Regions from separate parts of the Sphaerisporangium sp. NPDC049002 genome, predicted to be linked through region 2. Evidence: riboswitches for the same ligand, from Rfam matches in the RefSeq annotation. Region 2 holds a riboswitch; each other region holds the start of a gene.

What was found. A riboswitch is a leader RNA that binds a small molecule or an ion and turns the genes downstream of it on or off. The one in region 2 is predicted to bind S-adenosylmethionine.
Region 1: another riboswitch for S-adenosylmethionine. It lies ahead of thrC (threonine synthase); the one in region 2 lies ahead of AB0B89_RS28935 (LLM class flavin-dependent oxidoreductase).
Region 3: another riboswitch for S-adenosylmethionine. It lies ahead of AB0B89_RS32185 (NtaA/DmoA family FMN-dependent monooxygenase); the one in region 2 lies ahead of AB0B89_RS28935 (LLM class flavin-dependent oxidoreductase).

Annotation. Positions count from the first base shown of each region.
Region 1 is NZ_JBEZFH010000118.1:6,905-10,153, forward strand. It holds gene AB0B89_RS22450 (trehalose-6-phosphate synthase) at 1-880, opposite strand, end outside; gene AB0B89_RS22455 (RNA polymerase sigma factor) at 1,044-1,598, shown strand; SAM riboswitch class I at 1,747-1,910, shown strand; gene thrC (threonine synthase) at 1,925-3,220, shown strand; gene AB0B89_RS22465 (MoaD/ThiS family protein) at 3,234-3,249, shown strand, end outside.
Region 2 is NZ_JBEZFH010000197.1:813-4,061, reverse strand. It holds gene AB0B89_RS28940 (LLM class flavin-dependent oxidoreductase) at 1-822, opposite strand, end outside; gene AB0B89_RS28935 (LLM class flavin-dependent oxidoreductase) at 897-2,102, opposite strand; SAM riboswitch class IV at 2,203-2,310, opposite strand; gene sigK (ECF RNA polymerase sigma factor SigK) at 2,554-3,144, shown strand; gene AB0B89_RS28925 (anti-sigma factor) at 3,141-3,249, shown strand, end outside.
Region 3 is NZ_JBEZFH010000256.1:5,127-8,375, reverse strand. It holds gene AB0B89_RS32195 (glutathione-independent formaldehyde dehydrogenase) at 1-136, shown strand, start outside; gene AB0B89_RS32190 (acyl-CoA desaturase) at 196-1,236, opposite strand; SAM riboswitch class IV at 1,465-1,573, shown strand; gene AB0B89_RS32185 (NtaA/DmoA family FMN-dependent monooxygenase) at 1,612-2,949, shown strand; partial or broken gene AB0B89_RS32180 (TIGR03619 family F420-dependent LLM class oxidoreductase) at 3,230-3,249, opposite strand, start outside.

The sequences.
Region 1 (3,249 bases), on a different contig from region 2:
TCTTCGACAGCTCGGTCCTGTCGATCCGCACTATGAGCTTGCGGTCGCCCACCCGCTCGCGCAGGGCGGTCATGTGCGACTCGACATCGGGCTCCAGGGCACGGGCCCAGAGCGCGTCGCCGTCGACACCGAGGGCGTGTACGCCGATGCGCGTCGTCCGGCCCTCGTAGGTGACGGTGCGTTCGACGCGGTCGACCCGGGCGCCGAGCAGGGTCTCGCAGCAGTCCATGAACGCCGAGGCCCAGCGGGCGGCGAGGAAGCCGGCGTGGTCGGCGCCGAGGATGCCCGACAGCAGCTCGGCGGAGATGTCGTCGGGCAGCAGCGAGAAGTACTCCGGAGGCGCCCACGGGGTGTGGGAGAAGTGGGCGATGCGCAGGTCGGGCCGTTCGACCCGGAGCATCGCCGGGGCGAGGGTGAGGTGGTAGTCCTGGATCATCACCCGGGCGCCGTGCGCGGCCTCCTCGGCCAGGGCGAGGGCGAACGCGGCGTTGTAGTCCTGGTAGGACTCCCACTCTCTGCGGAACCGCATGTCGAACTGCGGCGAGTTCGGGATGTCGTACAGCAGGTGGTTGACGAACCACAGCGTGGAGTTCGCCACGGCGTTGTAGGCGCGGTGGAACGTCGCGGGCGGGATGTCCAGCATGCGCACGGGCCCGGTGTCGTAGCCCGCCTGGTCGAGGCGCCCGCTCGGAGCGAGCCGTACGGCGCTGCGGTCGCCGTCGGAGAGGGCGGCGCACACCCACAGCACGTTCGTGTCCTTGGCGACCTCCGAGAGGCCGGAGACCATGCCGCCTCCGCCCCGGCGCATGGTCAGCGCACCGTCGTCGGCCAGCGTGAACGACACCGGGCCCCTGTTGGAGGCCAGCAGAACAGTGTTCATCTGCCCATCACCACTCCTCGTCCGCCAGGTGGCGGTCGTCCCTCGCCGTTCATCTCCGCTGTGATGCGCACTCGGCCGCAGATTAAATGAATTTAACGCTCCCAATAAGATGGGCTGATGGTCTGGTCGAGGCAAAGTGGAGACGGTCGAGGGGAGCTCCGGCATGGCGCTTGACGAGACGACCGAAGAGCTGGCCCGCGCCGCCGCCCAAGGTGATCACCGCTCCCTCGGAGAGCTCCTCCGCCGCATCGAGCCCGACGTGCTCCGCCACTGCGCGAGGCTCCTGCCCTACCACCAGGACGCGGAGGAGGCTAGCCAGGATACGTTGCTGGCCGTCGCCCGCAACATCGGAAGGTTCGAAGGGCGGGCACGTTTTTCCACCTGGTTGCACATCGTCACCGCCAACTGCGCGCGCACGACCTATCGCACGCTGAAGCGCCGGGGCGCCGAGCAGACTTCCGAGGACCTTCCCGACATGCGGGCCGACCCGCGCCGGGTGAGCGTCATCGCGGGCTCGCGGCTCGACCTGCTCGACGCCATGGAGGCGCTGGAGGCGGACAAGCCCGAGCTGGCCCAGGCGCTCGTGCTGCGCGACATCTGCCAGCTCGACTACAACGAGGTCGCCGAGCAGCTCGGCATCCCTCTCGGCACCGCCAAGTCGCGCATCCACCAGGCACGCAAATACGTGCAGGCGGCCCTCGGCGACGCCTACAGGTGAGCCCGCGATCCCACCGCGCGGTCACTCCGGCCGCGCGTCGGTGATACGCGGTCGTCTCGCTTGGTGAGACAACTCGCCGAACCCGCTGGCGGGCAAGGTACAGTTCTTTTGTCCTGCCTGAAACATCGGCGGGATCACAACTTCATATTGCTCATCCAGAGGGGTGGAGGGACCGGCCCTGCGAAGCCCCGGCAACCCTCCCGGCTGTGGTCACACGCGTCTCCGAACGACGCGGCATCCGACCAACTGAGACCAGCCGGGACAGGTGCCAATTCCGGCCCGTGATCAAGGTGGTCCGGGCGAAGATGAGGGAAAGGCCTCGCTTCATGGCGCTCGCAACAGCTGAGACAACGACCACACTCGACTTCGGCCCCGCCGTCGCGCTCTCCTGCCGCGAATGTGGCACTCGCTACGACCTCGGACCGATCTTCGCCTGTATCGAGTGTTTCGGGCCACTCGAAGTGGCCTACACCTGGGACACCCCCGAGGCCGGCCGCGCCGCGTCGGTGACCCGCCGGGAGATCGAGTCCGGCCCGCAGAACATCTGGCGCTACCGCTCGCTCCTCCCGGTGCCCGCCGACGTCATCTCCAAGCCCAACCTCGCGCCCGGCTGGACCAAGCTGGTCAAGGCCGACAACCTGGCCCGTGAGCTGGGGATCCGGAGCCTGCACGTCAAGGACGACTCCGGGAACCCGACCCACTCCTTCAAGGACCGGGTCGTCGCGATCGCCCTTGAGGCGGCGCGCAACTTCGGCTTCCACACCCTGTCGTGCTCCTCCACGGGCAACCTCGCGGGCGCCGTCGGCGCCGCCGCGGCCCGCGCGGGGCTCGACTCCTGCGTGTTCATCCCGTCGAACCTCGAAGAGGCCAAGATCATCATGGCCTCGGTGTACGGCGGGCGCCTGGTGGGCATCGAGGGCACCTACGACGAGGTCAACCGCTTCTGCTCGGAGCTCATCGGCGACCCGCTGGGCGACAAGTGGGGCTTCGTCAACGTGAACCTCCGTCCCTACTACGGGGAGGGCTCCAAGACCCTGGCGTACGAGATCGCCGAGCAGCTGGGCTGGCGGATCCCCGACCAGATCATCGTGCCGGTGGCCTCGGGCTCGCAGCTCACGAAGATCGACAAGGGCTTCAAGGAACTGATCAAGCTGGGGCTCGTCGAGGACAGGCCTTACAAGATCTTTGGGGCGCAGGCCGCGGGGTGCTCGCCGGTGTCGTCCGCCTTCAAGGCCGGTCTCGACATCGTCCAGCCGGTCAAGCCGGACACCATCGCCAAGTCGCTCGCCATCGGCAACCCCGCCGACGGGCCGTACGTCCTGGACATCGCCCGCCGTACGGGCGGAGCGGTCGAGGACGTCACGGACGCCGAGGTCGTGGACGCGATCCACCTGCTGGCCCGCACCGAGGGCATCTTCGGTGAGACCGCCGGCGGCGTCACCGTGGGAGTGCTCCGCAAACTGGTCCAGAACGGCCTCCTGGACCCGGAGGCCGAGACGGTGGTGCTCAACACTGGGGACGGCCTGAAGACCCTCGACGCGGTCTCCGCCAAGGCCCGGCCCACCGCCGTCATCCGGCCCTCGCTCGACGCATTCCGCACGGCTATCGCCGATAACTCCTGAAAGGTCGCGATAAATGAGCGTTTCTGTGC
Region 2 (3,249 bases):
CAGCGTGGGGAACACCGGCTCCAGGCCCAGCCTGCGGAACATGGCCAGCCGCGCGTCGAAGATCGGCCGGTAGGTCTCGACCGCCTCCTGGGAGGTCCTGGCGCCGTAGTAGCCCGCGGTGCCCGCGCCGACCAGCGCTTCGGCCGGATCGTGCCCGTAGAACTCCAAGCGCTCCCGGTAGTGGCGGATCAGCTCGGCGTAGGGCTCGATCGGGTTGGTGACGTTGGCGGAGAACAGAGGGTCGCCATACCGGGCCGCGAGGTCCACCGACTCCCTGCTGGTGGCGCTGCCGTGCCACACGCGGACCGGCCGCTGGAGCGGGCGCGGCCAGGTCTCCGCCTCGCGCAGCTCGGGGCGGAAGCGGCCGGACCAGGTGACCTTGTCCTCGCGCCAGAGGCGGCGGAACAGCTCGTAGGACTCGCGGTTGCGGTCCCACTGGTCCTCGCTGGTCACGTGGAACAGCTGTGCCTGCGCGGCGCCGTTTCCCTTGCCGATGATGAGCTCCAGCCGGCCCCCCGACAGGTGGTCGAGGGTGGAGTAGTCCTCGAAGGCCCGCACGGGGTCGAGCAGGCTCAGCGTGGTGACGGCGGTGAACAGCCGGATCTCGGAGGTTCTGGCGGCGATGTGGCTGAGCACGACCGGCGGTGAGGAGGAGATGAAGGGACGCTCGTGGCGCTCTCCGACCCCGTAGCCGTCGAAGCCCAGCTCCTCGGCCAGGACGGCGTTGTCGACCACCTCGCGCAGCCGTGCCGTGGTCGGCTTCAGCTCACCGGTGATGGGGTCGGGCCCGTGGACGATCAGTGTGATGGCGAGGAACTTCATGCGGGTTCCGTTTCGGCGGCCGGCTCGGCCGGCCGCGGGATCGTGTCCTCGTTGGAGGGCTTCAGAGGCGGGGCTCAGACGGCGGTTGTGGCGTAGCGGTTGGCCGGAAGGGGCAGCCCGAGCAGGCCGCGCAGCGTCGGCGCCTCGTACGCGCGGCGGAAGGCGTCCCGGCCCTGGAGCACGGGCACCAGGCCCCGGGTGATCGCCCTCAGGTCGGAGGGCAGAACGCCGGGACGCAGCCGGTAGCCCTGGATGCCCGCCTCCCGCCAGTCGAGGAGCAGGTCCGCGAGCCGCTCGGGGGTGCCGGTGAACACCGCCGCGTCCGAGACGTGCTCGGCCCCGTCGAGCTCGTCGAGCCGGGACCTGCGGTCCGCCGCCGTCCGTGCGTCGGCGTCGAGGTGGACCAGCAGGTCGGCGAAGACGAGCAACGGCTCGCCCGGCCGGCCCACGGCCGCCTCCGCCTCGCGGACCTCCGCGACGATCGCGCGCGCCTGCTCCTTGTCGTGGGGGGTGACGTAGACGACGTCGGCGCCGCGCGCGGCGAAGCGGTAGGCCAGGCTCGCGTGCGCGAGGGCGGTGACGAGCGGCTGGCCCTGCGGCGGCCGAGGGGTGATCGCCGGGCCCTTGACGCCGAACCACCGGCCCTGGAAGTCGACGTAGTGCAGCTTGTCGCGGTCGACGAAGCGGCCGGTGGCGACGTCGCGGATCACGGCGTCGTCCTCCCAGCTGTCCCACAGGCGGCGCACGACCTCGACCGCGTCCGCGGCCTCCTCCAGCAGGTCGCTCACGTGCCCGGCCGGCTCGGGGGCCTCGTGGTCGGCCGGCCGCAGCACCGGGAACTCCCGGCGGCCGAAGTGCCCGGCCTCGGTGTGACGGCCGGAGACCTGCGCGCGCCACCCGGCGCGCCCGCCGCTGACGTGGTCCAGGGTGGCGATGCCGGTCGCGACGTGGAAGGGCTCGGTGTGGGTGGTCGTGGCCGTGGGCACCAGCCCGACGCGGCCGGTCACCGGCGCGATCCTGGCCGCGAGGAGCACGGCGTCGAGCCGTCCGCGCACCTGGTCGGTACGGTCGTCGGGGCCCTCGTACGAGGACGACTGCGGGCCGAGGGAGTCCTCGATCGTCACGAAGTCGAGCAGGCCGCTCTCGGCCTCGGTGGCGAGATCGGTCCAGTAGCGGGCGGAGAAGAGCTCTCGCGGGCGGGCGGACGGGTCGCGCCACGCCGCGGGGTGCCAGCCGGCACCGTCGAGGGCCGCGCTGATGTGGAGGGGAGTGGGCGGCATTCGGGGGCCTCTTCCTCTTGCTGTGACGGCGGGGCTCCGGCGAACCGCGATGCCACCGCTCGCACCCCCCACCTCCAGCCGATCACCGCCGGCCGGGGCCGGCGTTCGCTTGCGGGACGCTTCCGCCCCGCCTGGTCGTCACCTGGAGCACCCTGCGGACGCGGGGTTGCCGACCAGCAAGCCAGGGCTTTTCGCTGGTCTCGTGACCTCAATCGACGATAGCCCCGCGCAGTAAAGTATGCAATTCCTACCTGATTACTTCCAGGCTGCGGCGGTAAGGCCCGGGGAAACGTTCTCACCGGCCACGATGTGTAACCCCCCTTCGGCCTCCGGCGCATCCCCCCGCTCAGCGGTGCGTGCCCCGACCAGGGAAACCGCCTCCGTCCAATCCGCGGGCCGGGTGTGTCCGAAGTAGATGTGTCAGCGTCCACGCCGATGGTGGGGAGAGTGCATGAGGCCGAGACGGGCCGCGCCGGTGGATGACGGCCGGCATGACCAGCCAGGGTTGGAGAAGCTCCTGGAACGGGTCGCGCGCGGGGACCGCCCGGCGTTCGAGAAGGTGTATGACATGGTGGCGGCCCCGGTCTACGGCGTGGCCCTGCGGGTGCTCCGCGACCCCGCCCAGGCCGAGGAGGTGGCCCAGGAGGTGCTGGTCGAGGTCTGGCGCGGCGCCGCGCGCTTCGAGGGCTCCCGGGGGTCGGGGGTGGCGTGGGTGATGACGATCGCCCACCACCGCGCCGTCGACCGGGTCCGCGCCGCGCAGGCGGCGATCGACCGTGAGGACCGCGTGGCGCGCCTGGAGGTGCGGCGCCCCTATGACGTCGTCGTCGAGTCGGTCGAGACCACGCTCGAATGGGAACGGCTGCGCCGATGCCTTGAGGGTCTGACCGAGTTGCAGCGCGAGTCGGTTACGTACGCTTATTACGGTGGATATTCCTATAGAGAGGTCGCCGAGCTGCTGAAGGTGCCGCTGGCGACGGTGAAGACCCGGATGCGTGACGGACTCATCCGCATGCGCGACTGCCTGGGGGTGGAGCGATGAGCCGCGACCCGCACACGCTGGCCGGCGCGTACGCGTTGTACGCCATCGACGACGCCCGGGACCGCTTGAGCTTCGAGGACCATCTGACCCGGTGCGCCGAGTGTG
Region 3 (3,249 bases), on a different contig from region 2:
CCACACCGGCAGGGTCGAGCCGTCGTTCATCCTCTCGCAGGAGCTGCCGCTCCGCGAGGCGCCGGACGCCTACGCGCACTTCGACAAGCGTGAGCCCGGCTGGACCAAGGTGACGCTGAAGCCCGGCCTCGGATAACCGGCCCGCGGGCGCCGTGTCGCCCCCGTCGCCGGCCCTGTGGCCTCGGTATCGGCCGCTCAGCGCTCCCGGGCTCGCAGCGGGGCGCCCGCTTGGTGCATGTGGCGCAGGGCCTGGGCGTACGAGCTGTACAGGCTGCTTTCGAGATAGGGGATGCCCAGCTCCGCGCAGTAGGCCCGGACGATCGGCTGGGCCCTGCGCAGGTTGGGCATCGGCATGCTCGGGAACAGGTGGTGCTCGATCTGGTAGTTGAGCCCGCCGAGGGCGATGTCCACCATGCGCCCGCCCCGCACGTCGCGGGAGGTGAGCACCTGGCGGCGCAGGAAGTCCGGGCGCTCGTCACCGGTCATCATCGGCATGCCCTTGTGGTTGGGCGCGAACGTGCAGCCCAGGTAGACGCCGAAGATCGCCTGGTGCACGGCGACGAACAGCAGCCCCTTGCCGGGCGGCAGGACCGCGAAGACCGCCGCGAAGTAGGCCGCGAAGTGGACGACGAGCAGTGTGCCCTCGACCCCCCGGTGCTTGAGCGACGGCCGCCCGAGGGCCCGGAAGCCGGCCACGTGGAGGTGCAGGCCCTCCAGCGTCAGCAGAGGGAAGAACAGGAACGCCTGCCAGCGGCCGATGTACCTGGCCACGCCCCGGCTGACGGCGGCCTGCCGCTGCGACCAGACCAGGACGTTGGGGGAGACGTCGGGGTCGTGGTCCTCGTGGTTGGGGTTGGCGTGGTGCCTGGTGTGCTTGTCCATCCACCAGCCGTAGCTCATGCCGACGCCGAGGTTGCCCGCCACCCATCCCGCGATCTCGCTGGTACGCCGGGAACGGAAGACCTGCCGGTGCGCGAGGTCGTGGGCGACGAGCGCCACCTGGGCGAAGACCAGCGCGAGGAACGCCCCGACCAGGAGCTGGTACCAGGAGTCGCCCACCATGAAGAACGCGACCCAGCCGGCCACGAACAGGGCCGCGACGACGCCGAGCCGCAACGCGTAGTAGGCGGGGCGCCGGTCGAGCAGTCCGGCCTCGGTGATCCGGCGGGACAGCCGGGCGAAGTCGCTGCCGCGCGCCTCCCGATCCGGGGCTTCGATCGTGGATGAGCTGGTCACAGGTCTCCTCACGTGGTGGCGGATCGATGACCGCGTCAACCCTGGGGATGCGCCGCGTAGCGTTTTCGGGATGGGTTGGGACGGCCCGTCCAAGACTGTCGGGATCGCCGGGTACGGCGATATCCAGGCACCACGCCGGTACGCGGTAGTGCTAGCCCCACCATGACGAGGCCCCGGTGCCGGATCGGGTGGTTGACAGGGAAACCTATTTTTCCTACCTTTTAACTAGGTATTGAGCCGACGCAAAGGCCCGGCCGGTCGGCCGGCGACCTTCGCTCCGCGCGGGGTGCCCCGGAGAACACCTGGCGGCCTGGCAGGCACGTCGCAGGCGCGGCCCCCGCGCGGGGGTCCGGATCGAAGCAGGAGGATCCTCCGATGAGCAGGCCGCGCAAGCAGGTTCATCTGGCGGCGCACTTTCCCGGCGTCAACGACACCACGGTCTGGGCCGATCCCCGGTCCGGGAGCCAGATCGACTTCTCCTCGTTCCGCCACCTCGCCGCGACGGCCGAGCGGGGGAAGTTCGACTTCTTCTTCCTTGCGGAGGGACTGCGGCTGCGCGAGCTCAAGGGCCGCATCCACGACCTGGACGTCGTCGGCCGCCCGGAGTCGCTCACCGTCCTTTCCGCGCTCGCCGCCGTCACGACGCGGCTCGGCCTGGCCGGCACGGTCAACGCCACGTTCAACGAGCCGTACGAGCTGGCGCGGCGCCTTGCCACGCTCGACCACCTGAGCGAGGGCCGCGCCGCCTGGAACGTCGTCACCACGTCAGACGCCTTCACCGGGGAGAACTTCCGGCGTGGCGGTTTCCTCGACCGGGCCGACCGCTACAACCGGGCGGCCGAGTTCCTCCAGCTCGCCCGCGAGCTGTGGGACTCCTGGCGGCAGGACGCCGTCGTCGCCGACCCCGGGACGGGGGTGTTCGTACGGCCGGACGGGATCGCCCCGGTGCGGCATCAAGGGGCACAGTTCGACGTCTCCGGGGTGTTCAACGTCCCGCGCGGCCCGCAGGGGCACCCGGTGATCATCCAGGCGGGCGACTCCGACGAGGGCCGCGAGTTCGCCGCGTCCACGGCGGACGTCATCTTCAGCAGGCACGGCACCCTCCACGAGGGCCAGGCCTTCTACAGGGACGTCAAGGGCCGGATGGCCAGGTACGGCCGCACGGAGGACCGGCTGAAGATCCTTCCCGCCACGACGTTCGCGCTGGGCGACACCGAGGAGGACGCGGCGGAGAACGCCGCCGAGATCCGGCGGCGCCAGGTGGGCCCGCAGACGGCGATCGCCTTCCTGGAGCAGGTCTGGGGGAGGGACATGTCCGCCTACGACCCCGAAGGCCCGCTGCCGGACCTCGACCCCGACCTGTCGGGCGGGGTGTCGGCGGGACGGGTGCCGATCGGGGACCGGGCGGAGGTGGCCGCCAAGTGGCGTGCCCTCGCCGACGAGAAGAAGCTCAGCATCCGCGAGCTGGTCATCGAGGTGACGGGCCGCCAGAACTTCGTCGGCACGCCGGCCTCCGTGGCCGCCCGCATCGACGAGTTCGTCCAGTCGGACGCCGCCGACGGTTTCATCCTGGTGCCGCACCTGACCCCGGGGGGCCTGGACGACTTCGTCGACCACGTCGTGCCGATCCTGCAGGAGCGCGGCGTGTTCCGCGCCGACTACACCGGCACGACGCTCCGCGACCACCTCGGAATCCCCCAGCCCGGCGGGTGACCGCCGGGCACGCCCGCCGCGCGGCCTCACAGGGATGCCTGAGCGCGCGGCGGACGACGGCGGTGCCGGTCGCGGGACCGTGCCCGCTCCGGACGGCGGTGCCGGGTCGCGGGACCGTGTCGGCTCCGGACGGCGGTGCCGGGTCGCGGGACCGTGTCGGCTCCGGACGGCGGTGCCGGGTCGCGGGACCGTGTCGGCTCCGGACGGCGGTCTGGAGCTCTTCGAGGAGCCCTATCTCCTCGTCGATGTCGGTCGCGGCCATGCTGGCGAGGAGCACGTGGTCGACGCCGCCGCCTTCGA